Regions from separate parts of the Alkalimarinus alittae genome, predicted to be linked through region 1. Evidence: predicted binding sites of a transcription regulator. Region 1 holds the regulator's gene; each other region holds the start of a gene.
The links. Region 1 encodes FNR, which switches genes on or off when oxygen is low (the NO sensors DNR and NnrR bind a similar motif). Its sites were predicted from a motif close to TTGATCTAGATCAA; they were not measured.
Positions count from the first base shown of each region.

Region 2: NKI27_RS07120 (CbbQ/NirQ/NorQ/GpvN family protein) is a predicted target of FNR. The motif match lies at 4,747-4,760, and genes of this name have one in related genera.
Region 3: NKI27_RS08675 (cytochrome ubiquinol oxidase subunit I) is a predicted target of FNR. The motif match lies at 5,918-5,931, and genes of this name have one in related genera.

Region 1 is NZ_CP100390.1:883,448-893,883, forward strand. It holds gene rplI (50S ribosomal protein L9) at 1-224, shown strand, start outside; gene dnaB (replicative DNA helicase) at 468-1,847, shown strand; gene alr (alanine racemase) at 1,847-2,938, shown strand; gene NKI27_RS03895 (hypothetical protein) at 3,058-3,471, shown strand; gene fnr (fumarate/nitrate reduction transcriptional regulator Fnr) at 3,728-4,489, opposite strand; gene NKI27_RS03905 (hypothetical protein) at 4,623-5,732, opposite strand; gene NKI27_RS03910 (DUF302 domain-containing protein) at 6,007-6,486, opposite strand; gene NKI27_RS03915 (hypothetical protein) at 6,766-7,320, shown strand; gene NKI27_RS03920 (OmpA family protein) at 7,322-9,085, shown strand; gene NKI27_RS03925 (Rab family GTPase) at 9,078-9,605, shown strand; gene NKI27_RS03930 (sensor domain-containing protein) at 9,602-10,436, shown strand, end outside.
Region 2 is NZ_CP100390.1:1,567,792-1,578,227, reverse strand. It holds gene NKI27_RS07135 (nitrite reductase) at 1-1,435, shown strand, start outside; gene NKI27_RS07130 (fatty acyl-CoA reductase) at 1,765-3,324, shown strand; gene NKI27_RS07125 (hypothetical protein) at 3,432-3,812, opposite strand; gene NKI27_RS07120 (CbbQ/NirQ/NorQ/GpvN family protein) at 3,814-4,632, opposite strand; gene NKI27_RS07115 (tetratricopeptide repeat protein) at 4,787-5,620, opposite strand; gene NKI27_RS07110 (DUF1631 family protein) at 5,785-9,423, opposite strand; gene NKI27_RS07105 (DNA recombination protein RmuC) at 9,597-10,436, opposite strand, start outside.
Region 3 is NZ_CP100390.1:1,899,298-1,909,733, forward strand. It holds gene NKI27_RS08655 (RrF2 family transcriptional regulator) at 200-634, opposite strand; gene hmpA (NO-inducible flavohemoprotein) at 739-1,977, shown strand; gene NKI27_RS08665 (sigma-54-dependent transcriptional regulator) at 2,505-3,893, opposite strand; gene NKI27_RS19405 (sensor histidine kinase) at 3,893-4,606, opposite strand; partial or broken gene NKI27_RS19410 (histidine kinase N-terminal 7TM domain-containing protein) at 5,150-5,806, opposite strand; gene NKI27_RS08675 (cytochrome ubiquinol oxidase subunit I) at 6,131-7,531, shown strand; gene cydB (cytochrome d ubiquinol oxidase subunit II) at 7,533-8,522, shown strand; gene NKI27_RS08685 (aldo/keto reductase) at 8,930-9,970, shown strand; gene dnaX (DNA polymerase III subunit gamma/tau) at 10,110-10,436, shown strand, end outside.

The sequences.
Region 1 (10,436 bases):
TTGAAGTCACAATCGCTTCTAAAGCGGGTGATGAAGGCAAATTGTTTGGTTCAATTGGTGTTCGTGATGTTGCTGATGCAATCACGGCTGCTGGTGTTGAAGTGAACAAAAGTGAAGTTCGTCTTCCAGAAGGACCACTTCGCGCGATTGGTGAGTATGAAATTACTGTTCACCTTCACAGCGATGTGGATGCAATCGTTAAGTTGACCGTTGTTTCTGAGTAATATTACTTAGATACAGTCTGCCACTCGTAGCTGTTTCATAGCTGATACGAGTTGGAGCTTAATGAGTTGTAAGTGCGGCCCGAGGGTGGCTAAAGTAATTACTTTAGTTAACCCTTGGGCCGTATTTGTTTCTAGTGTATGTTTTTATTTTTAATTCTTGTACTCGCGCATTAATATAGCCTAATGTATTGCGTTATCCTTATATGTTTCCCACTCTTACTACAAAAGTTGTCACGGTAGATCATGAATAATATGAGTACTGATAAAGAATTGAGCCAGCTTAAGGTTCCACCGCACTCGATAGAGGCTGAGCAGTCTGTATTGGGTGGCTTAATGCTCGATAACAGCAAATGGGATGTGGTAGCTGACAAGGTTGTTGAAGAAGATTTCTATCGCCATGAGCATAAGCTAATTTATCGCGTTATTGCTCGGCTGGCGGGAGAAGCAAAGCCACTTGACGTGGTTACTCTGTCTGAAGAGTTAGAAAAACTTGGCGAATTACAGAATGCCGGTGGTCTATCATATTTAGGAGACTTAGCCAAGAATACGCCCAGTGCGTCTAACATCAGAGCGTATGCTGAAATTGTCAGTGAGCGTTCTATTATTAGAAAACTCATCACTGCCTCAGGTGAAATTACCGATTCGGCCTTTAACACCCAAGGCCGAACAAGTGCGGAATTACTGGACGAAGCTGAGCGTAAAGTATTTCAGATTTCGGAGTCTAGAGCATCAGAAGGTGGGCCGCAGAACGTTAACCCAATCCTTACTCAGACACTTGAGCGGATTGATGAGTTATTTAACACCGATGACCCGCTAACAGGCACAACGACTGGCTTTAGGGATCTAGACGCAAATACTGGAGGGCTGCAGCCGTCAGACTTGGTGATTGTCGCCGCCAGGCCGTCGATGGGTAAAACTGCATTTGCCATGAACTTGGTTGAAAATGCCCTATTAGGGGCCGGTAAGCCTGTACTGGTATTTAGCATGGAGATGCCGTCCGACGCCATCGTTATGCGTATGTTGTCGTCTATGGGGCGTATCCATCAAGGACGTGTAAGAAGTGGTAAGCTGGAAGAAGATGATTGGCCTCGTTTAACCTCGGCAGTGAGTTTATTAAAAGATAAGCCGTTGTATATCGATGATACAGCAGGGTTAAGCCCAACTGAGGTTCGTTCGAGAGCGCGTAGAATTGCGCGTGAAACAAAACAAGAGTTTGGCTTAATTATGATCGATTACCTGCAGTTAATGCAGGTGCCGGGTAATAGTGAAGGCCGTACCTCTGAAATATCTGAAATATCTCGGTCTTTAAAAGCCTTAGCAAAAGAACTTAAATGCCCTGTTGTTGCGCTATCTCAGCTTAACCGAAGTTTGGAGCAGCGGCCGAATAAGCGCCCGATCAACTCAGACTTGCGTGAGTCGGGTGCGATCGAGCAGGATGCCGATATCATCATGTTTATCTATCGAGATGATTACTATAACGAAGATAGCCCTGATAAGGGGATAGCAGAGATTATTATTGGTAAGCAGCGAAACGGGCCTACTGGCACGATTAAGCTAGGCTTTCAGGGACAATTTACCAAGTTTGAAGATTTGGCTCACGTTGATTACGGTGATGAGTTTTAATGACCAGACCGATCGTTGCAACTATAGATTTGCAAGCATTTAAGGCAAATTATGCGTTAGCAAAAAAATTTGCAGGTGATGCCTTGTGCGTAGCGGTTATTAAGGCGAATGGCTATGGGCATGGTATTTGTGAAGTTGCAAAAGCGTTACCTGACTCGACGCTCGCCGTCGCCTGTGTCGATGAAGCTATGCTGTTACGCAACGAAGGCATTGATAACCCTGTAGTGGTTCTTGAAGGGGCTTTCACGGGTGAAGAACTAGCGTTTGCTGCTGCACATAAGTTGCAGTTAATTGTTCATGCTGATTATCAAATTGAGCAATTAGCTCAATTCCAACATAAAGATGCTGTGATTGATGTTTGGCTTAAACTTAATACTGGCATGAATCGCTTGGGGTTTTCTCCGGCTATTTCAGTTGATGTATTAACTAAACTTAAAGCGCTTACTTCGGTTCACGTAGTGGGTGTGATGACTCATTTTTCATCTGCTGACGAAATTGATAAGGCAGTGACGGAACAGCAATTAGCGCTGTTCCGCTCAGCCGTTCATGAAATGGGGGTTGCAGCAGATGGGTTACTGTTAACGGCTGCAAATTCAGCCGCGTTGATAGAGCATAAAGCAACCCGCCTCGACTGCGTGAGGCCTGGTGTGATGTTGTATGGGTCTTCCCCTTTAGATCACTTATCATCAGAGGCAATGGGCTTAAAGGCTGTTATGTCGCTGCAGTCGCGTATTATGGCGATACATGAGATCGAGGCTGGTGATTGTGTCGGTTATGCCGGCACGTGGCGAGCAAGCCGTACAACCAAAATCGGTACAATTGCAGCTGGCTACGGCGATGGATATCCTCGTCACGCTGAGACAGGTACACCTGTTTGGATAGGCGACAGGGTAGTGCCATTAATTGGCCGTGTCTCGATGGATATGTTGAGTGTTGATCTTAGTTACCATCCAGAAGTAAACGTAGGTGATGAAGTTGAGTTATGGGGAAAAAATATCTCAGTCGATGAAGTTGCCAAATCTGCTGGAACGATTAGTTATGAGCTGTTAACAGGGGTAACCGCTAGGGTACCTCGAAGATACGTTTCTTAAGCGCTGCTGTAAGTAAAGTGGCGCTTCAACGAAAGACAGTTGCAGTAAGTCAATTATCCTCCTTATATTTTCATATACACTGATACCTTCTAATTTATTTCGATTACTTGGATAACCTAATGATTAGTTGGAAAGCGCTTATTGTCGGGCTGATAGTGACGATTTTGGTCGGTCTATTTGGTCAGGCTCTTTATGTCTTGCTCGCATCATATATTGGCATGGCCGCGAGTGATTACGTCTTTTTTTCAACCTATAAGCAAGAAATTTGGTTTGTATTTGCCGTATTAGTTTATTGCTTAACGATGGCGTTTGGTGGTCTATTGACGGGTACGATGGCCTCTCATTATAAGGTAACGCATGCTTCCGTTGTTGGTTTTCTTGCCGGAATAGCCTCCATCATGTCTTCTGCAGAACGGGGTGATATTACCTTCATGGCTGTTGTGATGGTTTTTCTTGGGTGCTTATTTGCCTGTTTTGGCGGAGTGTTTGCCCGTCGAGTATCTGAGCAGTATGAAGAAGATGTAGAGAATTAAAGGTATAACTAGCTAGGCTTAGGTTCACTTATTATTATGGAGTATATCTGAAATGAAATCAGTACTCATTAAGCCAGTAAAATGATATTTCATAATTTATTGCTTAAAGTGGGTGATTTTAGGGGTGAAAAACTACCATAAAGTGATATAAATCAATATTTGATTTTATACTAATAAGTAGGTATTATTCTTGTAGTTAATTAACGTCTAAACATAAAAAAAGAGGCATAAAGCCTCTTTTTTTAGCATGATTGTATTATTTTGGGTTTATGCATTTACTGTGGTTTTTTACGATATCGACTAAAGCGTCAATATCTTCTAGCACCACTTCACGACCCTGAACAGATATCAGGCCGCTTTTTTGAAAGCGAGTAAAAACACGGCTAACGGTTTCAACAGCAAGGCCTAAGTAGTTACCAATGTCGTTTCTTGGCATGGGAAGTCTAAAGCTTGTGCCTGAAAGTTTACGTAATTTAAATCGGCTAGAAAGGCTTAGCAGTAATGATGCAATTCGCTCTTCTGCGGTATTTTTACTAAGTAACATTGTAAGCTGTCGGCTGCCTTGAATTTCTTTGCTCATTAATGAGAAAAAGTGATGTTGAAGGGTTGGTATTTTTGAGGCCAATGTTTCAAGTTGACTAAACGGAATCTCGCACACACTGGCCCTTTCAAGCGCTTTAGCAGAGCAGCTGTATGAATCTGTGTTGGTGCTATCGAGGCCAATAATTTCCCCTGGTAAATAAAAGCCTGTGACTTGTTCTTCACCGTCTTCTGTGACTGAATAAGTTTTAATTGCGCCGCTACGGACAGCGAATAAAGACTTAAAGGGGGAGTGTTCTTTAAATATATGATCACCACGATTGATGGTCTTTCCTTGCTTTATCAGGTCTTCAAGGCGATCAATTTCATCTTTGTTGACAGCAATTGGGATGCACAAATTGCTCAGACTGCACTGTAAGCAGGATTGATTAATTCCTGTAGTGGGCTGTGGGTCTATTGCTGCGATTTTTTCGCTCATCTCGCTCTACTCAGTTAATAGCTTGTATATCAGCAGAATATTTATGTTATTTATTACTTAGTTTATATGATTCTAACATATAAAAAAATAGGGGTAGGGAGAAGGGGGTAAAAGTAGGTAGTAATATAATCATTCAATACTTTGGTCTAATGTAGCCTCCGTAACTAAAGGGCAGTTGATTATTTATTATGCGTTGATAATATTGGTCGAGTTGGTCTACGTTGTGTATAAATGCGTTTTCTATCAAGCTAGTAGCACCTAAACCAATACCGATTAAGTCGCCTGATATACCTTTAGAGACAGACGTGTCCTTTGAAAACTTAACATGATTAAGTTTGTTGAAGTTACTTTGAATCAGTCTTTCTTCAAATCTTTGATGACAATTACATTGAGTAGACTCATCTACTTCTACGCCAGATAGAACAGAAAGGCGCTCATCTTCGTCTATTACATAAATAGTGTCAGGATTAATAGCGATTAGGCCTTCAAGCTTTTCGCTCAGCTTGGCGCATGACTCGTGTTTTTTGGTCAGGAAACGAACGTTGACAGTTTTAAAGTCATATTGTTTGAATATCTTTACCTGCTCTGCCAAAAACTCAAAATCAATTGGGTCTTGATCTCTATTTTGTGTGCCAAGGCAAATATGATTAAATCCAAGGCCTTTTATAAGGGCAATAATGGCATCATCAGCAGGGACTTTATCGAGCTCTATAACAAAGGTCCCTCTGCTTTCGTCTTGTAGGTTGAAGGCTTTGTTGAGGGAGTACATAATCTCTGTCATTTCAGCCGGCGTTAATAATTGTGCTATGTCGCCCTGCCAATGAATATAGTTAATGCTGCGATCTTTTGGGATCAGAGCACTAACGAGATGGATCTCTTTAAGAAGGTAGTCAATATAATTTCTGACGGCTGTACTACTTAAATGGCCTGCTTTTGGGGTTGGATAGCTACATAAGGTGTTTTGTAGCGGCATTGATATGCACAACGCAAGTTCAGAATTGGTTTTGTTGCTGTTGGTTATGATGTCGGTGTAATTCTTTAAACTAAACTCTCTATCTTCTACAAACAAGCCAGGCTTATCCGGCGAGTCATATCGGAAGCTGTTAGTGCAAAATAGCCAGTCTTTGTGAGAGAGAATTTGTTCCATAGTTCGACTTGTTGGGTATGAGTTAACCCCAATAACATCCTGTATTGTTCTATGATTTGCCTTTATGGGAGTGATTTTCTCAAACGGAGAGCCCATTACGTTTCCTAAATTAAATCATGGTCTGAGACAAGCCTGACTCACAAACCGTTATTATAGAGTGATTAGTCTACTCAATGAGTGATTGGGGGTGTTGATTTGTATCAATAGACCTAGGTGTTGATGAAAATTTATGACAAAGTTTTTTTAGCTATATGTTGGGGGCTTAATAATGAGGAGGGGGGGATATAAGAGCCTTTCTGCGCTAAGCAGCATATTGCGTCGCACAAGAGGTTCAGCTTAACCTTTTTGATAGTATTCAAAAAGTCAGGCGTTAAGGCTTAGTGGCCGCCAATGAAAAGTTCGAAAGCGCCTGACTGATTTTATCGATGACTTTTTCGCAATTTTTAATGCTGTGGCGCTGAGCGATATAAATAGGATCGTTATAAGAAAACCAAACTACCCCTTGTTCATCTTCCCATATCAATGCCTTCTGTGGCATATCGATAGCGATACTCTGTCCGCACTGCATCAGCGGTGTGCCAACCTTTGGGTTGCCAAAAATAACTAACTCAGTAGGGCGTAATGCCTCGCCTACCTTTGCTGCGCCTTCTGCATGGTTAATTCTAGCAAAGATGTTCATGCCCTTTTTGTCTAGCGTGCTAATAAGCCTATCCGTTGTGGTTTTAGCGTCATGGTTGCTTTTGATGCTTATAAGGCCGTTCTGGGAGACGGTAGTGCTTGGTGACACATCTGCTAATACTGATGATGAAATCACTACTGTTGTTGCTAAACAAAGCACAATAGATCGCATAGGGAGCCCTTGAAGGTGGTTTGGGTGATGAATAAGAGTGTTTTTATAGTTCTATTTAGCTGTTTCGTCAAAGAATCTTCACTTTTCTGAGTATTGTCTATACTTATTTATAGTTTCAGAGCGTGCGGCTTTGATCATTATTCTTATCCATTAGCACTTATTAAAAACGTTAGCGGTTTATTGCTAGGCGGTTATTCATTCTTAAGTGTGTTTAGCTAAGGGTTGATGGGGATGAATCGCCTAAGCGTTTTGCTTAAATATAAAGGAGTAGGGTAATAAATGAGTGCCTCGACCACTAAAAAAAGCAATAAGAAAGACACCGAAAAAAACCCAGATATGATGGATCCTCAAGCTCAATTAAGAGAGATTCAGCAGTTGCTGTTTGGGCAGCAAGTGGCAGAAGTTCGACAAACCATTGAGACATTGAGTCGTCATAATGATCAGCGGTTTACAGAAATGGATCGGCAGATAAGCCAGTCAATTAAAGAGCTTAAAACTTACTTGAGCAATAAACTGGACGACTTGTCTTCACATGTTACTCAGTTAAATGAAGACGCTCAAAGCCGAGATGCATTGCTTGAGGGTGAGGTTACTTCGCTACAGCAAGAGCTTGATTCATTCCAAAAGCAAACGTTAGCGGCTCAAGATTCATTAGAGTCACAACTGTTTGCTGAAGCTGAAAAGTTAGCTGCGGATATGGAAGGCAAATATAAAGACGTTCTTGAAAAGTTAGGTAATGCATCGGGCGATTTATCTGATCGTAAAACAGATAGAAAGACTTTAGCTGAACTGCTCGTAAATATGGCAAATAGTCTGGAAAGTGAATCCAGCTAATATGTCACAACGTGAAGGAAACAGCTCTATTGAAGAGATAGATAAAGGTAATGGGCATATTGAGTCCGACAATGATTATCTAAGACTTCGAAAATTGTTATTAGGTGATGATTACTCATCAGCACTGCAGCGCTATGTTTCGAAAGAAGAAGAATTACAGCGTGTATCTGAAGTATTGCCTGAGGCGATTAAACTCACGACGCAGGCTGAATTGTGTGATGCTTTGTCGCCGGTTGTCGATCAGGCTATTGAAAAGTCGATAGAGCAAAATCCGACCCGTATTACACATGTTCTATTCCCCATTATGGGGCCTTCGATTAGGAAAGCGGTAGCATCAGCGTTAGCTGAAATGGTTCAGTCTCTCAATAACTTGCTTGAAAAAAGTTTAACGCTTGGATCGTTAAATTGGCGTGTGCGGGCATGGCGTGCGGGTATGCCATATGCTCAGTATGTTTTATTACAGACAACGCAGTATCGTGTTGAGCAGGTGTTATTAGTTCACCGAGAAACGGGGTTATTGTTAAATTCAGTGGCAGCTCCAGAAGTAGAGATTCAAGATCCTGAACTGGTTTCTAGTATGTTGACGGCTATTGGAGACTTTGTTTCTGACTCCTTTTCTGCAGGCGACGAGACCCTGGAACGGGTTCGTTTAGGCGATTTTGAGATACACCTTAATGTAGGGCCGCATGCTATTTTAGCACTGGCGGTAAGGGGTTCTGCATCCGATGAACTAACGTTAAAAGCCAATACGACCATCGAAACCATTCATGCTCAGTTTAGTCATCAATTGAGTCATTTTGAGGGTGATAGAGCACCATTTGATGAAACAACCCCGGCTTTATCTGAATGCCTACTGTCACAAAAGGTTCAAGCAAGGGAAAAGCGTAAACCTTGGATGGCCATCATCTTGATAGGTTGTGCGATTGTTTATGGTGTTATTTCTAGCGTTAAACTCTGGCAGATTGAACGACAATATTCAGTGCTAGAGCATCTAATTAACAATGAACCCGGCTATATCGTGCTATCAGCCGAACCAAAAGAAAGTGTTCTTCATGTTAAAGTTATACGCAGCCCAGATTCTCGGCAGGCCGGTATTGTTACTGTTGATCTATTAAATCAGCTCGAAAAAGAGAGTCGGGCTGATTGGTTAAGTAGCAAAATGGTCGACCTTCAGGTGAGTGATACTGTTGTGCATATGGGGCCTATGCCCGTTATAGAGCCGGTAAAATTGGACGTGGTCCAAGAGAGTCTAAGTGATTTGGATGAGTTTAAATTGTTAGTAGAGCAGGTCCGTAATACTGTTTTTTATTTTGAGCCCAATCAATCAATATTGTCGGGCGATGAGTTGCTAAAAATTCCCAAGGTTGTGAAAACCATTAACAGTTTAGAGACAAAAGCGGCTGACATGGGTGTACCGGACTTACAAATTCTAGTGATGGGGTTTGCGGATAGTATCGGGTCGTCTTTTGGGAGTAATACTGTGAGTCAACAACGAGCAGATGGTGTTAGGTCTATGCTCACTGAAAATGCAGTATCAGCCGACATAACTGTGGCATGGGGCGCTGGGAATGTTGATCTTGATCGCATTTCTGATAAGGCTCAGCGCAGAGTGACGCTTCAAGTACTATACTCCCATAAGGAGCAGGGCGCGCATCACTTAGAGGGCTTAGACGAGGCGCTTGAAGAAGCTCAGGAACCCCGTTTAGAGTCCGCAGCAGAAGAGGAGAGTGATATGGATATCAATTCAGGTGACACCGGTGAGTAAACTAATCACCAAAAAAGTATGTATGGTAGGCCCTTTTGCTGTAGGTAAAACAAGTCTAGTACGCCGTTTTGTAGAGAGTATCTTTAGCGATACTTACCTCACAACGATTGGTGTCAAAATATCTAAAAAGAAGATGCAGGTAAATGACGATCAAATCCAATTAATGATATGGGATATCGAAGGGGTTGATGTATTTACTGAGCTTAAGCCTAGTTACCTTAGAGGTGCGGCGGGTATTTTTTTAGTGCTTGATGGCACAAGACCAAAAAGTGTTGATATGGCAGCGGAACTGACAAAGACGTTGTGGGAGCAGCTTCCTGGTGTGCCTATTCTTGGGTTGTTAAATAAAAGCGATATGACATACGAATGGAAAATCAGCGAATCAGATATTGAAGGCTTAGAGCAGCTAGGCATTACCATCATAAAATCAAGTGCCAAAACAGGGTACAACGTTGAGCTAGCATTTGAGATGATGATTCACAAAATGGGCCTAGGCTCAGGAGTACCTGAGGCACCATGAGCATACTCGAAGGGGTTATTGAGGAGATGGGGGTCGTAGTTCTTCTAAGAGAGAGTGATGCTGCCTTTAAATTGGTTAATACTCAATGCACTTGGTTTAAAGCGCTGTTAGGGTCGCTGTCGTATCCGCTTTCAGAAGATAGTGCTTTGATTGAGTCTGAGAGCTTGTGTTATGCCTTCCCGTTTATTGAAAATTTTTTGGTTGATGCCGCTTTAGCTTGGGAAGATTTGGGGGCCAAAACAGCACGGTCAGGCATATGGACAGAAACAGACACGTCTGGTTTTGAATATCGACTAGAAGCTAAAGCGTGCTCAGTGAATGGCGCCCCTATTTTATTGATAGAAAATCACACCTCTTCATTTACCGAGCATCATGATGTTTATCAAAAGGCGCGTGATATCGCGTTATTGAATGAAAAACTGGTATCTGAACTCAATCAGCGGCAACGTGAGCTGCAGAGTGACATCGAGCGGCATATTTTGCAGGACGCCTCGATTAAGGGAGTTGCTGATAGCGTCAAAGAACATACTTCAGCGGTGATGATCTGCCAGCCAGACGGCCAGATAGAAATGATCAATAAAGCACTTATTGATATCTATCAGGTGGATAATGAAGTCGATCTAAAAAGAATATCACTACTTGATCAGTGGGTTTCTGAGGCAGAGAAACAATACCCTGAATTAAAGCGAGTCATCGAGAATGGCTCATATTGGGAAGGTGAATTTGAAAGTAAGAGCGGCAGCGGTGCTGATCGCTGGGTTCGCTTGACCATAGGGCCTATAAAAGAAGCAGATGGTCAGATTACGCACTATGTTTGTGTGGCAAATGATA
Region 2 (10,436 bases), 680 kb from region 1:
TTCAACACACGCGACAGCGTCTCAAATAGAGCTTTATAAAGACCATTGTGCAGAATGTCACGGGGTCAACCGAACAGGCGCAATGGGCCCTGCACTCCTGCCAGATAACCTGTCTCGGCTAAAGCTAAAAAAGGCCATCGATGTTATTAAAAATGGCCGCACCGCGACTCAAATGCCGGGGTTTTCAACTCAGCTAAATGACCAACAAATATCCACTTTAGCTGACTATGTATTTAGTCAGCCAGACGTTCAGCCAGAATGGACGTTAAAAGATATCGAGCACTCTCATATCCTTTATCATCCAAATGGAAGCCTGCCCGACAAACCAAAATTTGAGGCCGACCTTAAAAATCTATTTATTGTAGTCGAGTTAGAAGACCACTCCGCTACACTGTTAAATGGCGATACATTTGAACCCATTCATCGCTTTAAAACTCGCTTTGCACTCCATGGTGGCCCTAAGTATTCACCAGATGGCCGCTATGTTTATTTCGCTTCTCGTGATGGCTGGATTAGTAAATACGATATCTACAATATGGAATTTGTAGCAGAAGTACGAGCCGCAATAAACACCCGCAACCTAGCCATTTCGAAAGACGGTAAATATGCGATGGTCGCCAACTATTTACCGCAAACGCTTGTGTTAATTGATACGACCGACCTCAAACCCGTTAAAATTTTTGATGTGGCAGACGAACAAGGCGTGCCATCCCGCGTGAGTGCAGTCTATACCGCCCCACCAAGAAACAGTTTTATCGCTGCGTTAAAAGACCTTAAAGAAGTTTGGGAGATCCCTTATGATCAACCCGAAATAACTGTTAGAAAAATTGTCGTTGATGATTACCTTGATGATTTTTTCTTTGACCAACCCTATAACCACCTCATTGGCGCTTCCAGAGATTCCAAAGATGGCCAGGTTATCGACTTAGATTTAGGTAAAAAAATCAAGACAATCGATCTGGCAGGCATGCCACACCTTGGCTCCGGTATTACTTGGGAGTATAAGGGGCGAACGGTGATGGCAACCCCTAACCTTAAAGATGGCCAGGTGTCAGTCATTGACATGACGACTTGGGAAGTCATTAAGCGAATTGAAACTAAGGGGCCTGGCTTTTTTATGCGAAGCCATCAAAACTCAAAGTATGCTTGGGTTGATGTATTCTTTGGTCCAAACAAAGACTTAATGCACGTTATCAACAAAGAAACGCTAGAGATCGAAAAAACACTGCAACCTATCCCCGGCAAGACTGCAGCGCATATAGAGTTCACCAAAGATGGCAGTCATGCGCTAATGAGTATCTGGGACAAAGATGGCGCACTCATTGTGTATGACGCTAATACGCTTAAAGAGGTTAAACGTCTGCCTATGAAGAAACCATCGGGTAAATATAACGTTCATAATAAAACCACCTACGCGAGCGGAACGAGTCACTAGCCCTTACTGGGATATCACGACTCCGTAGCCTTGATGTAACTAAGTGGAATCAGAATTTGACCATTCCCCCTCTGGTTCCGCTCACGATATGCTTTTAACAATTTAGTGCATATACTCTAATCAAACCAATTAATGTTAACCGCCTCTCACTTACGAAAAAAATCATGAGCCCTGCCTCAAAAACTCAATTATTTTGATGAAAAATATATTCTAAATATGTAAATTTGCGCTCTAAGAAACCTGTGAGAAACAACACTTTGTTTAGCTTAACAAAGGCCTCAGAGCGTTTCTCATGGATTTTTAAACTCAATGGATACAGCAGGAAGGCTATGAAAAACACCAAAAGCTCATTGGTAAGAAAAACATTAAACGGCAAGAATATTCTTATCACAGGTTGCACCGGTTTTTTGGGTAAAGTATTACTAGAAAAGATCATTTCATCCATCCCTAAGATTGGATCAATCAATATCCTCGTTAGAGGCAGTTCAAGCTATAAAAGCGGTAGAGAGCGCTTTGAGCAAGAAATACTAACATCTTCAATTTTCGATTCATTAAGAGCAAAAGACCTACCAGCTTTCGAACACTTTTGCGCAACAAAATTAAACGTTATTACTGGCGAGCTGACTGAAAAAAACTTCGGTTTAACTGAAACTCAATTTTCAACATTAGCCAATGACATTGACTTGGTCGTCAACTCTGCCGCCAGCGTTAACTTTCGCGAAGCATTAGATAAAGCACTTAAGATTAATACCATCTGCCTTAATAATATCGTTGAACTGTCGAAGCGTGGCGGTGATATCCCTGTCGTTCAGGTATCAACCTGTTATGTTCACGGTTTAAATACCGGTGATATATACGAAGAGACTAAAGCGCCTTTCGGCAAGCAAATTCCACGTAATGAAAAGGGGCAATATCTAGTAGGTGACTTAATTGACCTACTTAAAGACAAAATTAACAATGTACGCTTCCCGACTAAAAACCCTGAAGCGCTGAGTAAAGCCTTGGTCGATTTAGGTATTAATGAAGCCAACAAGTATGGCTGGAATGACACTTACACATTCACTAAGTGGATGGGTGAACAGTTATTGATCGAGAAGCTTGAAGGCCAATCATTAGCCATTGTACGTCCCTCCATTATCGAAAGTACATTGAAGAGCCCTGTACCGGGTTGGATTGAAGGAATAAAGGTAGCAGATGCCATCATCTTCGCTTATGCAAGAGGTAAAATTGCTTTCTTCCCTGCGGACCCTAAAGGGGTTATGGATATTATTCCTGCAGACTTGGTTGCGAATAGCATTATTCTGTCTATGGCAAAAGTAATCAAATCACCAAAAGAAACCAACATATATCAGTGCTGTAGCAGCGGCTCTAACCCGGCCAATGTTAATGCCCTCAAGAAAACCATGATCAAAGAGGCGCGCGCTAATTACAAGGCTTACCCGAAGTTATTTAAGGGTAAGAAGCCTTCGGCTAGCTTCAACTTTGTGTCTAAGTCAGTCTTTGAAACCGCGATGAAAGCGATTCAATTACCCTTAGGAATGCTCAATGACGTTAATGCATTTTTGGGTAGAACAGATAAAACAAGCCTGATGCTTAAGAACATTGATACCGCGTTAACGCTCTCGACGACCTTTTCTTTTTATGGTTTCCCCAAATACCGTTTCCACAATGGAAAGTTATTATCCCTTGCAGAAGAACTGGGCGAAGCACCTGATGGAGAATTTGCTGTAGATGCCAAAATGATTGATTGGGAAGAGTATTTTGGCAAAAATCATATTGCAGGGCTTGAGAAGTATGCAATTAAAGAGAAGAAAGCGACTGTCAAAGTTGACGATAAAGACGTTAATACACTCAAAGAAACTGTAAAACAAGGTAAGAAAGCGGCTTAGTCATTTATCACTAAGAACACAACCCGTAGCCCTGATTCCGCTTCGCTGTATCAAGGCTACGGGTATATGTTTTTAAACCCAGTTGTTCCCATTAGACCTTTTAATCACTAAAAACGTGGGTACGCTATCGGCTTTTTGGCCAGCGACCACGCCAATCCCAAAATACCCCACATTACAAAACTTGTATGCACAAGTGTGAAGTACATAATAATCCACATCCATGCATTACCTGTATTGCCTAACCACAGATATAAGCCTGTACACCCGCAGAATACTAATCCACCACCCAACAGCGACATAAAAAATGTTTGTCTAACATGGTTAGTGCCGATTAATGAGCGGTCGCCGCCGCCATGCTTTATAAAAAGCCTTGCAAGAATAATAAATGATATACCCGGAAGAACTAATAAATTACACAGATACCAAGCTTCAGCTTGGTTCGCCAGTGATTGCTGTTCATTTTTTTTATTATAATTTCCGTAGGCCAATTTAAGCCTCCTCGCCACCAAATATGGCATATATTACTTCAGTAAGCGCACTGACAGTCGCCTCATCGTCCGTCAAAGGTTCAGCCATCGTTACTCGACAAGCCTCTAGTGGTGCAACACCACTCTTTATTAACTTGGCCGCATAAATAACCAGTCGAGTCGAAGCGGCTTCTTCAAGGTCATGGTCTTTCAAGTTTCTAAGGCTATTTGCGAGCTTAACAAGAACTCGCGCTCTAGCCTCATCAATACCGCTTTCTTTAACAACAATCGCCGTCTCAGATGCCTCGTCAGGATAATCAAATCGAAGCGCTACAAATCGTTGGCGCGTACTAGGCTTCATGCCCTTCAATAAGTTTTGATACCCTGGATTATAAGACACAACCAACATAAATCCAGGTGCCGCTTCGAGATACTCGCCGGTCCTTTCAATAGGTAATACTCGGCGATCATCTGCCAATGGGTGCAAAACAACAGTGGTGTCTTTTCTAGCTTCAATCACTTCATCAAGGTAGCAAATTGCGCCTTCTCGCACCGCTCTGGTTAATGGGCCATCTTGCCAAAAAGTTCCGTCTTTACCAATCAGGTGACGCCCAACTAAGTCGGCAGCAGTCAGATCATCGTGGCAAGAAACCGTGTAAATTGGACGCCCCAATTTCTCTGCCATATGTGCGATAAATCGTGTTTTCCCACAGCCAGTAGGCCCTTTAATCAATACAGGCAGTTGGTGGTTGTACGCGTGCTCAAACAACGCTTCTTCATTACCTTGTGGCTGATAAAAAAGGCCGTCGGTTTGGTCTTGTGGTTTTTCAAACGCATTCATAAAGCGGGTCCATGGATATATATTCTAAAAACAGACTCAAGTCAGCGGCTAAAGCGCATCATAGTTTGAATCTTCAGGATGCCGTTACCATACCCTGAAACAGCAAAAGCCCCCTTGACCGAGGTCAGACTAAGCCATCAGCTCAGTGAGTTAGTTACTTTCCTCCTTGTAGCAATCTAATCAGCCTTGCCATTGCATCACTTAGCTCTTCAGCTGCTTTCTCATCTCTATCAATTAATATCCAACGGTCATATTGACTTACCGGATGGTATAACCAGCAAATATAGCGGTCATAATCACACGAAAATTTAACAAATGGGTCTACGCCATACATATCCATTTTGCTGACTAATAACGTCGGCGCACCGTCTCTATCATACTTCTTCTCTTGAATCTGAAGCTCATTACCGTTGACATTAATACTGTACTTGGCGCCTTTATTCGCATTCTTTTGCTTTATTCTGGCACCTTGGTAAGGATGTGTAGAAAGAATACTGTTAATTCTCAACACTAGAGCATCGATTGAAGAATCAGTTAAATATAAAGTTTTAAGTGACTCTAGGTAGCTATCTTTGTTTTTTTCAAGCACTAAATCTGCCGTATTGACAGGCTCTTTCTTGATTACAACCGCATTCTTTTTTTCATCTGCTTCAGTAATCATCTTTAAAGACGGGATGTAAAATTCACCCTCTTCACCCGCTTGGAGAACATATATTTCAAACGATTTTTGGGCTAAATCAAACTCAGACTGCTGAAGTTGAACCTGTCCATTCAGATAGTGAAATTTGGCATCAAGGGGCACGTCTAACTCTGCTATTTTTTTAAGTTGCTCCTCAGCCTTATCCCATTGACTATTATCGATTGAATGCTGCACCGCCAATAACAAGCGTTTTGCTTCATGCTCAGGCGGAAGACCTGTTGCAACTGAAATTGATGGTAGAAGAATGATAAAAATTAACAGCCATTTTTTTGAAAATAATAAATGCATATATGCCACTATCTGCTTAGTCCGAGTTAACGTTTTAAGTAATGGTAGTTAAGAGGAGCCTTGTACCAAAGTAAAATTAAAACCTTTCTGATATATAAAACCATTAGTAGAAGAATAGATGAGAGAAGTTGTAAATGAAACCACCGAAATGATCTTTTGCTGCCTTATGCACGAATGCTAGAGAATGCATCACTGAGTGGAGCAGGTCTAGCTATTCCATATCCTTGGGCATGATCAACACCAATCAGTTTTAACATCGACAAAATTTCTGAGTTCTCGACAAACTCTGCAATGGTCTCCATCCCCATAAAATGAGCGAGTTCATTAATTGACTTCACTAAGGCTTGGTCTTTTTTGTTATTGACGATATTTTTAATAAATACACCATCAATTTTAATGTAATCCATTGGCAGTTTCTGAATATACGCATAAGAAGAAAGACCTGTTCCAAAATCATCCAGCGAAAACTTACAGCCTGTTTTTCTTAACACTTTAATAAAATCAGTCGCATCGGATAGGTTTGTTATTGCGGCTGTCTCAGTGATCTCAAAGCAAATTTTATGACGTGGAACCGAGGTCGCTGAAAGTTCGCTAAGTACAAAATCTAAAAAGTGTTCTTCGTTAATCGATGTGCCTGATAAATTGATAGAAAAGCCATCTACATTTTCAACAATGATTGGGTTGTTTTCCATCCACCTGAGTGTGTTGTGGATTACCCATTTATCAACTCGAGTCATCCGCCCAAAGTGTTCTGCTGCTTCTATAAGCGCCACTGGCGGCAGAATGTTTTTATCTTCATCGTACACTCCTAATAAAATTTCATAATGAGAGAATCGACCTTCGGCTTTATTTACCGGTCGAATCTCTTGGCAACGAAGCATTAAAAGATCTTCAAGGGAATGATCAATTTTCTGAATCCATGTCATCATTTCATCATGATGCGCCTGATCTCTGTCCTGCGGAGTATAAGCCGTAACGCGGTTACGTCCGTGCTCTTTTGAAAAGTTACACGCAACACTGGCTTTTTTCATCACCGTGTCACTACTATCTGAAGCGGCATCTATTTCAGTTAGCCCGGCACTAATCGTCACAATTAGTGCGTTTTCTTGCCATAAAAAGGTGCTATCCGAAACTGCAGTTCTAATGTTCTCACAAAGTACAGTACCTTCTTTTAACGCACAATGATCAAAGATTACGCCAAACTCATTACCACCGACTCGGCCACATATAGCCATTGGCCCCGCAGACTGTCGAACAACTGATGCAACATGTTTTAGCAGCTGATCACCGGCTATATGGCCATAGGTATTATTTACAACCTTAAATTGGTCAATATCTAAAAAGCACACCACATAGGCGGTTTGATTAGCCATTGAGTCTGCAACAGTGCGCTCTAGATTTCTTTCAAATGACTGACGATTTAAAAGACCGGTTAGCGGATCACAACTTGCCTGATTAGATAAATCTTCATAAACAGACTGTACCATTTGGTGTAAACCCTGATCTATAACCGGCACTTCTTCTTTATCTAATAGCGTTGCTTTGCCGCTATTCATTCGCTCAGCCAATTCGTCGAGCGATATGTCGATATCCTTCATGCCTTGGCTATCAACAAACACAAACCTAAATGACTTACTGCCAGACCACGCTAACCTCATCCTTTGGGCTACGTTCTCTTCATCAATTATCTCGACCCAATCGCCGATCACCATCATTCTTGCACGTTTATGCCAACGACTATTTCCAGGTTTATTATCTTCTGTCTGACTACGCGAGCTATCAGCAACAATTTGTTCTTGGTCCGTCTCAACAGACCAACGATAGGGTTCAGCAGGGCAAAGCGGTACTTTTTTGCCCTGTACTAAATATTCTTTTAGCTCTTCGATAATATTACTGTGTGTTGCTTGACCGGTCGCCTTAAGTTCTCGATCGATCATCGTTAAAAAGGTCGGAGCTTCTAGATCTTTTTCAAAGCTATCCCCTACCGACTCTTCGCCTTCTGACGACTCACCTAACCAAGCTAATAACTGGTCAAGTACTGCTAAAGACTCCTTAAAACGCTTACTGTCTTCACCTTCTCTAAGCAAGGTCACTAACATTAACTGCCGCCAACCACCTTCATCCAATAAAGACAGTAATATTTTAGGGATTTTCTTACCCTTAATTCGCCGATCAATTTCAGAAACAATTGTTTCCCTCGCTTCAGTCAGTCTCTGTTGACCTTCATAGGCTCGCGCAACGCGCTCTGCATTGCGTTTAAAGGCTTCTTCTTGCCGTGAAACTAAGTGACTTATTTCTATCAGCAGTTCTTCAAAAAGCCGCAGGTCGCCCGTATATTCTTTAATGATTCTGTTGGTAAAGTATTCTAAAGATCGCTCAATACTTCGGTTAGGCGTTCGCTTGGTGCCAGCCAGTTTCGCGAGTTGGTTGATCACCTGCCGAGCAGGGTGGCTATTATCAGAAAAAAACGTATGGTCTAATAAAACAACTTTGAGCACTGATAGCTTTAACTTTTTTAACCACCTTTTCAGAACAGTGCTTACACCTACTTGATCTAACAACGTCTCAAATAATCGATCGGTTATCTCAATCAACTCGTTGTCTGTTTTGCCTAACTGAGCCTCTTCTTTACCACTTTCGATCAGTTGTTTTTTGACAACATCCCTGAGAGGAAGCTCAACTACATTACCGGAGTAACCTTTGTTACGCGTTCTCTCACTTTGTTCTAACGCCTCTTTAAGTGAGTCTTCTTTGAGTTGCAGACTTTGCAGTTGATTAACGGCCTCAATAACATCACTAGATTGATAATAAGCATAACGAATATCTCTAACATTTGCTTCCGGCTGGCCTGACGATGCAGTGCTCCCCCCACTGTTCACGGCAACAGAAGCTTTAAGGTTTATAAGTCTTTGTAATGTCGCGTATGTGTCTCCCTGCGCACTGACCGACGACGGTGAATTTTGACTGTTTTGACCTGTCTCTCGTTGCGGCTGAGTAGTTGGAGCTCCAAATAGCTCTTCATCCGCCATTAACGGCGTGTTATCCAAAAAGTTTGTTTCTGAAGATGCACTCGGTTTTAATTCGTCCTGAGCAGCCTCTCTTTCTTGGTATGCCGTTTTTTTCGAGGGTTCCTTTTCACTTTGTGCCGTCCCACTTATACCATAACGCTCGGCTGCTGAAAGTAGAACTCCGTATATATCTTTAAGCTCTGAGTTTAAGATACGGCCTAAAATCTTATAAATAATTGGATAAGAAGAAGACGGTATTTTTAATAAACTACAGCCCTCTTGAAACGCATTTATGATAATAGAAGGGCCTACAGGACAGCTTTTAACGTCTACGCCTCGTCCAGAAATAACTTCAAAGATATAACATATACGGTTGAGTTCATATCCCAGGTCTTCTTCGATAAGCCTGATAGCAGAATTCATAGCCAACCAGTCTTCAAAGTCGTCTTTTTCTACAACAGATAGGGTCTTTTGTGTCTTTTTCACACTTTTGGGGGGAGTAGAACTTTGCGACTTTAATTTATCAATTAACGCTATCACGGCGTCTTTAGATACTTTTTCAGACAACCAATGACTGCGGGTTTCTAGCATTTGAAGGCTTACGGAAAAATCAGAACGAAGCACGCCATCCATCGATTCATTTATGGAGAGCATCAGCTTAACTTCAGCCTCTTTGATTGCTCTTTCAATCGCAAGCGGCAGATTTTCTAGAATAAGCTTGCGATAACTTAATAGCAGCTTTTCGGTGATGTCTTTTTTTTGCTGCTGTTGAGCTGTAAAAGGAGTATTTTGCATAATGCCTTAGTTTTGTGTGGCTGCGAGCCTCAATAAGTTCTTCTCAGATATCAACAGAGTATACCTTGTTGATTTATAGCATCTATTCTAAATAACGATTATTCTAAAATGGGCTCTATGCTAAATGATTCCCCTCTATTTAGAATAGACTAATGTTAAGAAAACTGCTTAATTTACCCATTATTATGTATTTTTTCTGTTTTTTTAATGGATTTCATTTCTGCAGCGGCTTCAGCGCTAAGCGCTATATCCAAATCACTGTTTTCAACAATCGCTTGAGGTAGCTCTTTTTTTACACGAACACCAAGATCAAGAAATTTTTGTGCCTGACTCACCAAATTACCTCGACCCTCTCGTAGAGAGTCCCAAGCTTCTTGATAAGTACCATTTGCAGTATTTAGTTGGCCGCCTAATCTATCCATTTTTTCTACAAAAACTCTTAATTTGTCGTACACTTTTCCGGCCTGGTCAGCTAAAACGCGCGCGCTTTGATTTTGCTTTTCAATAGACCAAAGAATTGAAACCGTGCGTAATGTCGCTAACAGTGTCGTTGGTGTCACAACCACAATACGACTTTCAAATGCGTCATTAAAAAGCGCTGAATCATATTCAAATGCCGCGATAAAGGCAGGTTCAACAGGTAGAAACATAAAAACAAAATCGGGCGAATTCATTCCTTTTAGCTTCGGATATCCCTTACCGCTCAAGCCTTTTATATGCGCTCGAATACACTGTACATAGGCTTTAATATGAAGATCTTTTTCTTCTTCGCTATCTGCCTCTATATACCGAGTATAGTCGATTAAAGACACTTTACTATCAATTATAATATGCTTACTTTCGGGCAGATGTATGATGAAATCTGGGCGCATGTTTTTGGCTTCATCATTTTTAAAGTTGGGTTCCCTCTCAAACTCTCGCCCTTTCTTCAGGCCTGACTGCTCAAGTATCATTTCGACCTGAATTTCACCCCATGTCCCCTGTAGTTTTTTATCCCCTTTGAGCGCTTTGGT
Region 3 (10,436 bases), 1.0 Mb from region 1:
CGTCATGATGTTATTTGTCTCCAATACGCTTAATGGTTTGAATGCCTGGTTGTTTTAGCTAAATAGGGCGAAGAAACCCTGACTCCGCTTCGCTGCATCAAGTATATTTACTCATCTATTAAGTTCATATCTAATCATTTTAATTAGTAACACCTGCTTGAGCAGCGGTGTTAATGATTCACTAGTTTATATTCTTCGATCAACCATCGCCCCTTTGTTCACGCATGGGGATTCTGTTTTGTGTGGTATTGGCTAGCGTGTATTGATTCATAGTGTTGATAAAGTTTTGCATGGCTTCTTGAAGGTAGTGTTTTAGTTGGCATGAAACCGTTAAGTTGCAAGTGTTACTCTCTGGGTCAAAACACTCCGCCGTATTCATGGTAGGTTCAAATTGCATTATTAAGTCGCCTAATCGAGTTTTATCAGTGTTTTCGGTTAATCTGATGCCTCCATTTTTCCCTTTTGTGCTCTTGATGTATCCAAGGCGAGATAAGTTGTGTACGACTTTAACGAGGTGGTTTTGAGAGATGTTGTGGTATTCAGCGACTTCTTTAACGGTGCACAAGCGCGTTGAGTGCGTGTTTAAATACATAAGCGTACGAAGCGAATAATCTGTAAATCGTGTAATTTGCATTAAAGTCTCTGGCTTAATTTTTTTATTGTACTGATTGACTAATTCTACTATAACAAATCATAATGTGTATTATAAATATATATTAGGTTTTTATAGGATTATCTATGTTAGATCAGAAAGCTATTCGTATCGTAAAATCTACCGTGCCTATCTTGCAAGAGCATGGGGAAACGCTAACAAAGCACTTTTACAAACGAATGTTCGCGCACAACCCTGAAGTAGCGCCTCTCTTTAATAACTCTAATCAGTCCGGCGGAACACAGCAGCGTGCATTAGCAGGTGCAATTGCGGCCTATGCAGCAAATATTGATAATCTCGAAGTATTAGGAGGCGCGATAGAGCTTATTACCAATAAGCATGTCTCGTTACAAATTAAGCCTGAGCATTACCCTATTGTAGGTGAGAACTTACTGGCGTCTATCAAAGAAGTTTTGGGGGATGGGGCGACAGATGACGTGATTGACGCGTGGGCTAAAGCGTATGGTTTTTTAGCTGACATTATGATTGGTCGTGAAAAACAAGTGTATGAAGATAATGCAACTAAAGAGGGTGGTTGGGAAGGCTTTCGGTCATTTAAAATAGAGCGTAAAGTCGAAGAAAGTAGTGTTATTACCTCATTTTATCTCAAACCTGAAGATGGTGGTAAAGTGCCGTCTTATCTAGCAGGGCAATATATTACGGTACGAACATCTACACCTGAAGGAGGGACTACTATGAGAAACTATAGTCTTTCTGATAAGCCGGGTAACGATTATTTTCGTATCAGTGTTAAAAAAGAAACAGATCCACAGCCAGGTATCCCTGATGGTTATGTATCTAATAAATTGCATAAAGAGTATGAAGTGGGTGACACGTTAGAAGTAGCACCCCCTTGTGGTGATTTTTATCTTAATACTCACGACCAACATAAGCGTCCGTTGGTCTTAATGGCGGCAGGTATCGGTATTACCCCGATATTAAGTATTTTACAGACCGCATTAGAAGCCATGCCTGAGCGAGACGTTATCGTGATTCATGGCAGTCTTAACGAAGACGTTCAGGCGTTTAAGTCAACGCTCGAAGCACTCAGCGAAAAACACCCAAAACTAAGTGTTCATTTCCGTTATAGTGATCCCGTTAAAGAGGGTGTTTCACGCGAAGGAAATGCATCTACAGGGTTTGTTGATGCTGAATTGATCGAATCATTGATTCCATCACGCCATGCCGATTATTACTTTTGTGGGCCAAAGCCATTCATGGTTAATATCTATCACGAATTACTGATGTGGGGGATTCCCGCGTCACAAGTACACTTTGAATTTTTTGGCCCAAGGGAAGCGTTAGAAAAGCCTGCTGCTGTTTAGTTAAGCCTTTAAAGAGCAGGGGTAACTTACTTCTGTAGTTATCGCTGTCTAATAAAGGTGGAGGTATTCATCTAAAAGAGCAATATATTTAACAGAGCCAAGCTAGAATAAAATGATTAAATGAAAAATTTATGTTATTGTTATTTCGATGTTTTTAACATTAAATTGATGCTGAAAGCCTATGTAAACATATGGTTAATATTTATGTAATTATATGGTTTAAATATCTCCATAACTTATTGATAATGGCGCTACCTTATGTAATCTTTTAGGAAAGGCGACATTTGAAATCATCGCAAAAGTTAACATACCTACCTATAGTAATTCTAAATTTCACTTTTCAATTTTTAATACCTCTAATTCTAAATATGTATTGAACAATTATGCGTTAAATCATGGATTCTTAAATCTTTAAACCCTGATTTCGCTGCGCTGCATCAAGGCTACAAAGACAAAATGCAGTGGCTTGTATATGAGCTGTAGCCGTGATGAAAGGAGGAACGACTGGAATCAAGGGAATGGTTAATCTAGACGTCACTATTAAGCCCATATCTAGCAATCTTTTTCAGTAATCCCTGCCGTGATAGCCCAAGTTGTGCGGCGGCTCTTGTTCGGTTTTGGTTGTGTTGATTTAATGCCTGGCTGATGAGTCTTATTTCTAATGCGGTGACTTGTGCTTCTAATGTTTTATGATTGGTGTCAGGTGTTTGATGATTGGTATCAGGCGTTTGTGGTTGAGATGGTTCCGCTTGGCCGGTGAGAAATTGAATCTCTTGAAGGCCTATTGTATCGCCTGTTGTTAAAGCGATCAGGCTATCTAGTGTGTTTTTTAGTTCGCGTACATTACCAGGCCAGGTTTGTTGATTAATCCATGCCATTGCGTCGGCACTGATGTGTAAAGTGGATTTTTCTGGTTGAGCTTTCTGAATAATTGAGTGCACTAGAATGGCAAGGTCTTCGGGTCTTTCGACTAAAGCTTGTGTCTTAATGGTGACCCCTTTAATGCGATAGAAGAGGTCGTCTCTAAAGTGACCTTGTTCAATAGCAGAGGGGAGGTCTCGGTTAGTGGCGCTGACTAGGCGTACATCGATGTGTTCCATTTCACGGCCCCCTACCGGAAAGTAGCACCCCTCTTGAAGCACTCTTAGTAATTTAACTTGCATTGATGGCGGCATTTCGCCGATTTCATCTAAAAACAATGTGCCTTGGTCTGCCATGCTAAGTAAGCCCTTGCGGTCTTTGTCGGCTCCGGTGAAAGCGCCTTTTTTATAGCCAAATAGTTCGCTTTCTAAAAGTTCGGAAGGGATCGCTCCACAGTGTACTGAAATGAACGCCTGGTTCTTTCGTTGACTATGTTGATGCAGGGCTTTAGCGATGATTTCTTTTCCAGTTCCGCTGGGGCCTTGGATGAGTACCGGAACCTCAGTGTTGGCAATGCGTTTAATCAGGTTGCGGGTGTTGATTACGCTAGGGCTGACGCCGAGTAACCCCATGTCATCGTCGGTGGGGGGGTGTTGTTCTTTAAGTGTATTAAGTTCTTGTTGTAGTTGGCGTTTGTTAATGGCTCGTTGCACCACGATTAGAAGAAGGTCGGGGTCAATGGGTTTGCTGATGAAGTCCCAAGCGCCTAAACGCATTGCATCGAGTGCCAGTGCCTTTTCGTTATGAGCGGTGATGACGACTACCGGTACTTCGCCATAGTGTGGAAGTAGCTGCAGACCTTCTTCAGGCAAAAAACTGGGGGGGAGAGAGAGGTCGTGTATGACCAAATCAAATGACTGAGCAGTAAATAGCGTAAGGGCTTGTTTCCCATCTCCGCAGCTAACGACTTCATAGCCTGCTTGTGTTAACCATAAACTACAGAGTTCACAGAATGCGGCTTCGTCATCAATGAGTAATATGCGGGCTTTTTTCATTATGAGGCTCTATGTGTACTTGGGTGGATAATAATGGCATTAGGTCGATCGATGCTGCGTGGTATTTCAATGGAGAAAGTAACAGGCCATCCAGCATCTGTATGGTGCCAAACTCGGCCATGGTGGGCGTCTATGATGCGTCTTACAATGGCAAGACCTAGGCCGCTTCCTCCGCTGCGATTACTAACAAATGGTGAAAATAACTGACCCTGAATGTTTTGCGGGATGGAGGGCCCATTGTTATGAATATTGATCTGAATCTGCTGTTGGTTTGTGTGAGCGTCTACCTCAATAAGCCCTTCAGGTGTTTGATTAACAAAGGCTGCTGCGTTCTCTAATAAATTAGTCAAGACTTGATGGAGTTTTTGAGGGTCAGCATAGGTATTGAGCTCGTTAGTTATGTTGACATGAATCTTAACGTTGAATAACTGTTGAGTCTGGCGAGCCACGTTTTCAATAAGCGAGGTTATTTGAATGTTTTCGGAGCGTAGTTGAATCTGGCCTGCATAACTTAATACATCCTGAATCAACTGTTCAGCTCGCTGCACTTGATTGCTAATGTGTGTCTGAATGGAAGGGTCAGTTTGAACTGCGGCCATATTAATAATATTCAGAGGGTTTCGTAGTTCGTGGGCAATGGTTGCGGTGAGGCCGCCTAGTTCTACTAAATGTTCTTGTGCGAGTTTTTGACGTTCTGCGGCAGCTAGTTTCATGCCTCTATCCAACGCGGCGCAGGTTGTGGGTAGCAAGCTAGTGACTATTTCAGCTAAGTGCTGCTCACTGGGTGTTGCGTTTCTCCAGCCCACCAATTTGCATTGCCAGTGCTCATTATCGTTAGTGTTGACTTGATTGATGATAAACGCAGGATGCTCTGTAGTGAGGAGAGGTTGGTTGATAGCAACGTCTATGAGGGTCGGGCTGTTGCGTGACCAGAGTTGTTTAATTGTATCGCTTAGCTCAAGCCAGTCTTTCGCCTGGTCGAGTTTGTATCCCCACTGGTCAAGTTTAAGCTGGTCGAATCGAATTTCTGGGTACACCAGGCGGTTAGCAAATTGTTGAGCAGGGCCATAAAGTAAGCCCGCTATTAATAATAAGGCGGATGAATAGATTAACAATTGCCAAAGAGGGATTTCGGATAATTCGGTAAGGCCCCAGCGGGTGGATATTGCAAGGAATACTGACATGACCAACATGGTGATGACCAGTAGGGCCAACCAGACCACTGCTCTGTTGACCAGTCGATTGACTTCGACCAGTTGATAGCGCACGACTGCGTAAACCAGTAATAAGCTGTAGGTAGGCAGCGCTAACATTGGATAAGGGTATGTATTCAGTCCGATTGAAGGAGATATAAAACTAATAGCTAAAACAAAACCAAGTCCGCCAACAATGAACATGGCCGTTATTGATCGTCGCTGGTTGGCTGGGCAAACGCGTAATGCCTGCAGTAATATGAGGTGTGCGATGACTCCAAGCAATGCCGTATAGGCTAAGTTAATCCAGCCCGGTGAGTGAAGTGAAATAAAGTGAGGAAAGGTTAGCCAGGGTTTAAGTTCCGCGCCTGTTAGTGCAACGCTGCCTGCTGTCACAATGCCTGCTATGACATAAAGCAGCCAGAACTTGTTCTGATACCGTTTAAGTTTAGGAATAAACTCCGTACAAAACGCCAGCACAAAATGTAAAAAGGCGGTGGGGAGTAGAGGGCTGCTTAACAATAGGGGAATAGCCCACTGTGATGCGCCTTTTATGGCGAGTAAGTGACCCGTACACCAAAAAGCCAGCGCAATACAGTAGGCCGCTAGAGCCCTTAACGATACCGATTCGCTAGCTCTATACCAGAGCCAAACACCGACCAAGCTGGCACTGGCTATAGTGGCCCACATTGAAAGAGAAAATGCAGTCATTGAGTTCATTTCAAGTATCTCAGTGCGACTTTTTAGGTTTAAACTGTAAATTTTGTTTACAGTTGTTTGTTGTTGTGGTGTAAACGGAGGTGTCGGTTGAGTATAACTGACTTAGCCGAATTGAGCTAGATCAAGGCTTAACGCTGATATTTGTGGGTTGGCTAGGTTATTGCTTTACTCATATTAACTAACGTTAAGCTGACTCAAGGAGATCAAAATGGCTGAGTGGTTTTATTCTATATTAGGTGTGCTAGTGTTGGTGGGAGTTGCTGGAATGCTGACTCTGCTCCCTGTGCATATGGCTAGGTTCAAAGATAGCCAAGGAGAACAATGATGGATCCCGCAATACTGTCTAGAATGCAATTCGCCTTTACTATCAGTTACCACATAATTTTCCCTGCCATCACCATTGGTCTTTCGGTGTATCTAGCGGTCATGGAAGGGTTGTGGTTAAGAACTAAAAAACCTGAGTATTTGCAGCAAGTAAAGTTTTGGTTAAAGCCGTTCGCAATCACATTTGGTATGGGGGTTGTGTCAGGTGTCGTGTTGTCTTATCAATTTGGTACTAACTTTAGTCGGTTCTCAGAAGTGGTCGGGCCGATTCTAAGTCCGTTGCTGGCCTATGAAGTGTTAACCGCGTTTTTTTTAGAGGCGGGGTTTCTTGGTATTATGTTGTTTGGCTGGAAGCGGGTCTCTCCAAAGGTTCATTTTATGGCTACAGTGGTAGTTTGTGTAGGCACTCTAATGTCGGCTTTCTGGATTTTAGCGGCCAATTCATGGATGCACACACCGGCGGGTTATATTTTTCAAGATGGCCGTTTTGAAGCTGAAAACTGGCTCGAAGTGATCTTTAATCCATCATTCCCATATCGCTATTTCCACATGGTGATTGCGAGTTTGCTCTCTGCGAGTTTGATCGTAGCGGGAGTTAATGCTTTGTATCTAAGGCAAAAAAAGCATCAAGAATTTGCCCGAGTTGGGTTTTCTTTTGCTATGTGGAGTTTGCTAATACTAGCGCCTACTCAGGTGCTGATCGGTGATTTTCATGGGCTCAATGTGGCAGAACATCAGCCGATTAAGTTAGCCGCAATGGAGGGTATTTGGGAAACTGAGCGAGGTGCGCCTTTACGGGTATTTGCGGTGCCAAATAGCGAAACCGAACGGAACGATTTTGAGCTTTCGATTCCTAAACTCGCGAGCTTAATTATTACGCATGATTCGGAAGGAGAAATTAAAGGGTTAAAGTCCGTCGCTAAGGATCAGCGACCGCCTGTGGCAGTTGTGTTTTTCTCGTTTAGAGTAATGCTGGGTTTAGGGGGGCTGATGTTGTTGTTGGCTGTGCTGGGAGTAGTGTTGAGAGTGAAGGGTCGGCTTTATATTTATAAACCGTTCTTAACTTTTGCAACACTTATGATTCCTTCAGGCATTATTGCGACCTTGGCCGGGTGGTATGTGGTTGAGGTGGGACGACAGCCTTGGCTAGTGCAGGGGTTGGTGCGTACCGAGGATGTAGTATCGATATTGCCGGCTGAAAATATTGCGTTTACTTTGGGCTTGTTTGTTGTTGTGTACGGGCTATTGTTTTCTGTCTATCTCTATTTTATTCGTAAGCTGGTTCGAAAAGGGCCGCCAGTTCTTTTGGGCGACGATGATAATCATCTGACAGATGATAGTGTTCAATTGGCCACTCTTACGCCTGTAATTGGGTTGGATGCTGATAAGGTGAGGACTTGATATGGATTGGGCAATTACTTGGTTGATGATTTTAGGGTTTGGGGTCTTGATGTATGTGATTCTGGATGGATTTTCATTAGGCGTTGGTATCATTTTCCCATGGTTGAAAAGTGAGCAACAGCGAGGGGTTGCCATGCGCTCACTTTCTCATGTGTGGGATAGTAATCAGACGTGGCTTGTATTTGGTGGCGTTGTGCTGTTCGTTGCTTTTCCGCAAGCCTATGCTGTGGTGTTGTCGAAGCTCTATTTACCGGTAATGTTAATGTTGATCGCGTTAATATTTCGGGGTGTTGCTTTTGAATTTCGTTTTAAAGCCGAAAGCAGTCGTCGTTGGTGGGACTTTAGCTTTGCGTTTGGTTGCACTCTGGCAACACTCTGTCAGGGGATTATATTGGGAACGTTAGTGCAGGGGATTAAGGTTGATCCTAGTGTCTCAACATCTTGGCTTACTCCTTTTAGTGCAATTACAGCTTTGTCGTTATTAGCAGGGTATGGCTTATTAGGAAGTTGTTGGTTGATTCAGAAATCTGAAGGTGATCTGGCGCGACAAGCAAGAGCGATTGCGTTGCCGTTGTTGACCTGTGTGTTAGTTGGTTTGGTCATCGTATCGATATGGATGCTGGTAAAAGAGCCGACGGTAGCAGAACGCTGGCTCAGTACGCCCAACCTGTATTTCTTGATGCCAATACCGGTGTTAACTGCGGTAGTGACTATTGCGTTAGTAAAAGCCATCAATGAGCCTGAAAAGCATCATTTAGTTCCGCTTTTACTGGCTATCGTACTGTTTGCATTAGCCTTGGTAGGGCTTGTCGTAGGGACCTTTCCATATATTATTCCTAGAGAGGTAACCATCTGGCAAGCCATTGCACCTGATAGCACGTTATCGTTTGCGTTTGTCGGTGTGATGATATTCATACCTGTCATCTTGCTATATAACGCGTTTGCTTATCGGGTTTTTTGGGGTAAAACCAATGAGGCGGATGGTTATTGATTATCTTTAACGTGATTAATTAGGTTGTTAAATAAATGATTCATCACGTTGTTGTACCTTGCTCAGCACTCATCCCTTTGCTCATGTAAAGGGATTCTGTTTTTCGTGGTATCGGCCAAAGTGGATTAATTCATTGTGCTAATAACCATGTCTCGTTACAAATTAAGCCTGAGCATGAGCCCCTTTATAGCAGTCCTCACATTGTTATAGGTAGGTTGTTGATAAGTAAAGCTATTTGATCGCTCAATTTTTTGACTATCTGCCATGCTTTCGCGGCATCTTTAGATACAGTCCCTCCCCGTTTTGTAATAGACTAATGATAATTTGATTCACAATGCCGTCGAAGTTAATCAGTCATGACGAACCAAGTCGATGGTACCGATACGTTCAATGCTAGGAAGGGTTCAATGAAATACCGAAAATTAGGCAAAACCGACCTTGATATTAGTCTTATTGGCTTAGGCACGATGACTTGGGGCTGGCAAAATACCCAAGATGAAGGTTTCGAGCAGATGGATTATGCATTGGAGCAGGGGGTTAATTTTTTTGATACTGCAGAAATGTATGCTATACCGCCGAGTGAGGAGCACTTTGGTACTACCGAAACGATTATTGGAAACTGGTTTGCATCGAGATCAAATCGGGACAAAGTGATTTTGGCCTCAAAGATTACAGGGCCGGGGTTTACATGGCTGAGAGAGGGTAACAATCAAATCAATAAAACCAATATTTTAGATGCGGTTGAAGGGAGTCTTAAACGATTAAAGACCGATTATATCGACCTTTATCAACTGCATTGGCCTAACAGGGGGTCTTATCACTTCGGTAAAACGTGGGCGTTTGATCCAGCCTTTGACGCTAAGGCTGAAGAAGAAAACTTTCTAGAGGTGTTGAATACCTTTCAAGGGTTAATCAAAGAAGGAAAGATTCGTCATATAGGCTTGTCTAATGAAACGGCTTGGGGCATGAGTAAATGGCTACAGTTAGCTGATCAGAATGGTCTTCCACGTATGGCGTCTATTCAGAATGAATACTCTCTACTGTGTCGCCACTTTGAACCAGACCTAAGTGAAGTCGCGCTGCATGAAAACTGTGGTTTATTGGCTTGGTCGCCGCTAGCACGGGGTATTTTAAGTGGTAAATACCTGAATGGGGCACAACCTGAAGGCGCAAGATTAACACTAGAAACTCGACCAGAGCATCGTAAGGGGCCATCTGTTGATAATCCGACAAAGCAATATATTGAGCTCGCGAATCAGCATGATCTAGATCCTTGTCAGATGGCGCTAGCGTTTGTGAATAGTCGTCCTTTTGTGAGTTCTAATTTAATTGGCGCCACTACCATGGAGCAGTTAAAGTCGAACATTGATTCTATCTCGGTGACACTTTCTGAAGAGGTGCTGGCAGGAATTGAGCATATTAGACGTACATTGCCAGTGCCGTTTTAACCTATATAGTCATAAAGTATTACCAAGCCCGTTTATAATTAAGCGGGCTTTTGGTAAGCAAATTTATCTTATAATTATTCTGAATCTTCGCCAAGACATGGTAAGCTTGCGTTGTCGTTTTCTCAGGTAAAATAAACAAATGAGTTATCAGGTTCTCGCAAGAAAGTGGCGCCCCCAGAGCTTTAAAGAGATGGTGGGGCAAGAGCATGTTCTTAAGGCGTTAATAAATTCGCTTGACCAACAAAGACTACACCATGCTTATTTATTTACTGGCACCCGCGGTGTTGGTAAAACGACCATTGGGCGTATCTTAGCTAAGTGTCTTAATTGCGAGACCGGAATCACGTCTGTCCCTTGTGGTCAGTGTGGTGCCTGCAGAGAAATTGCCGAGGGCCGATTTGTCGATCTAATTGAAATCGATGCAGCCTCTCGTACCAAGGTTGAAGATATGCGTGAGTTGCTGGAT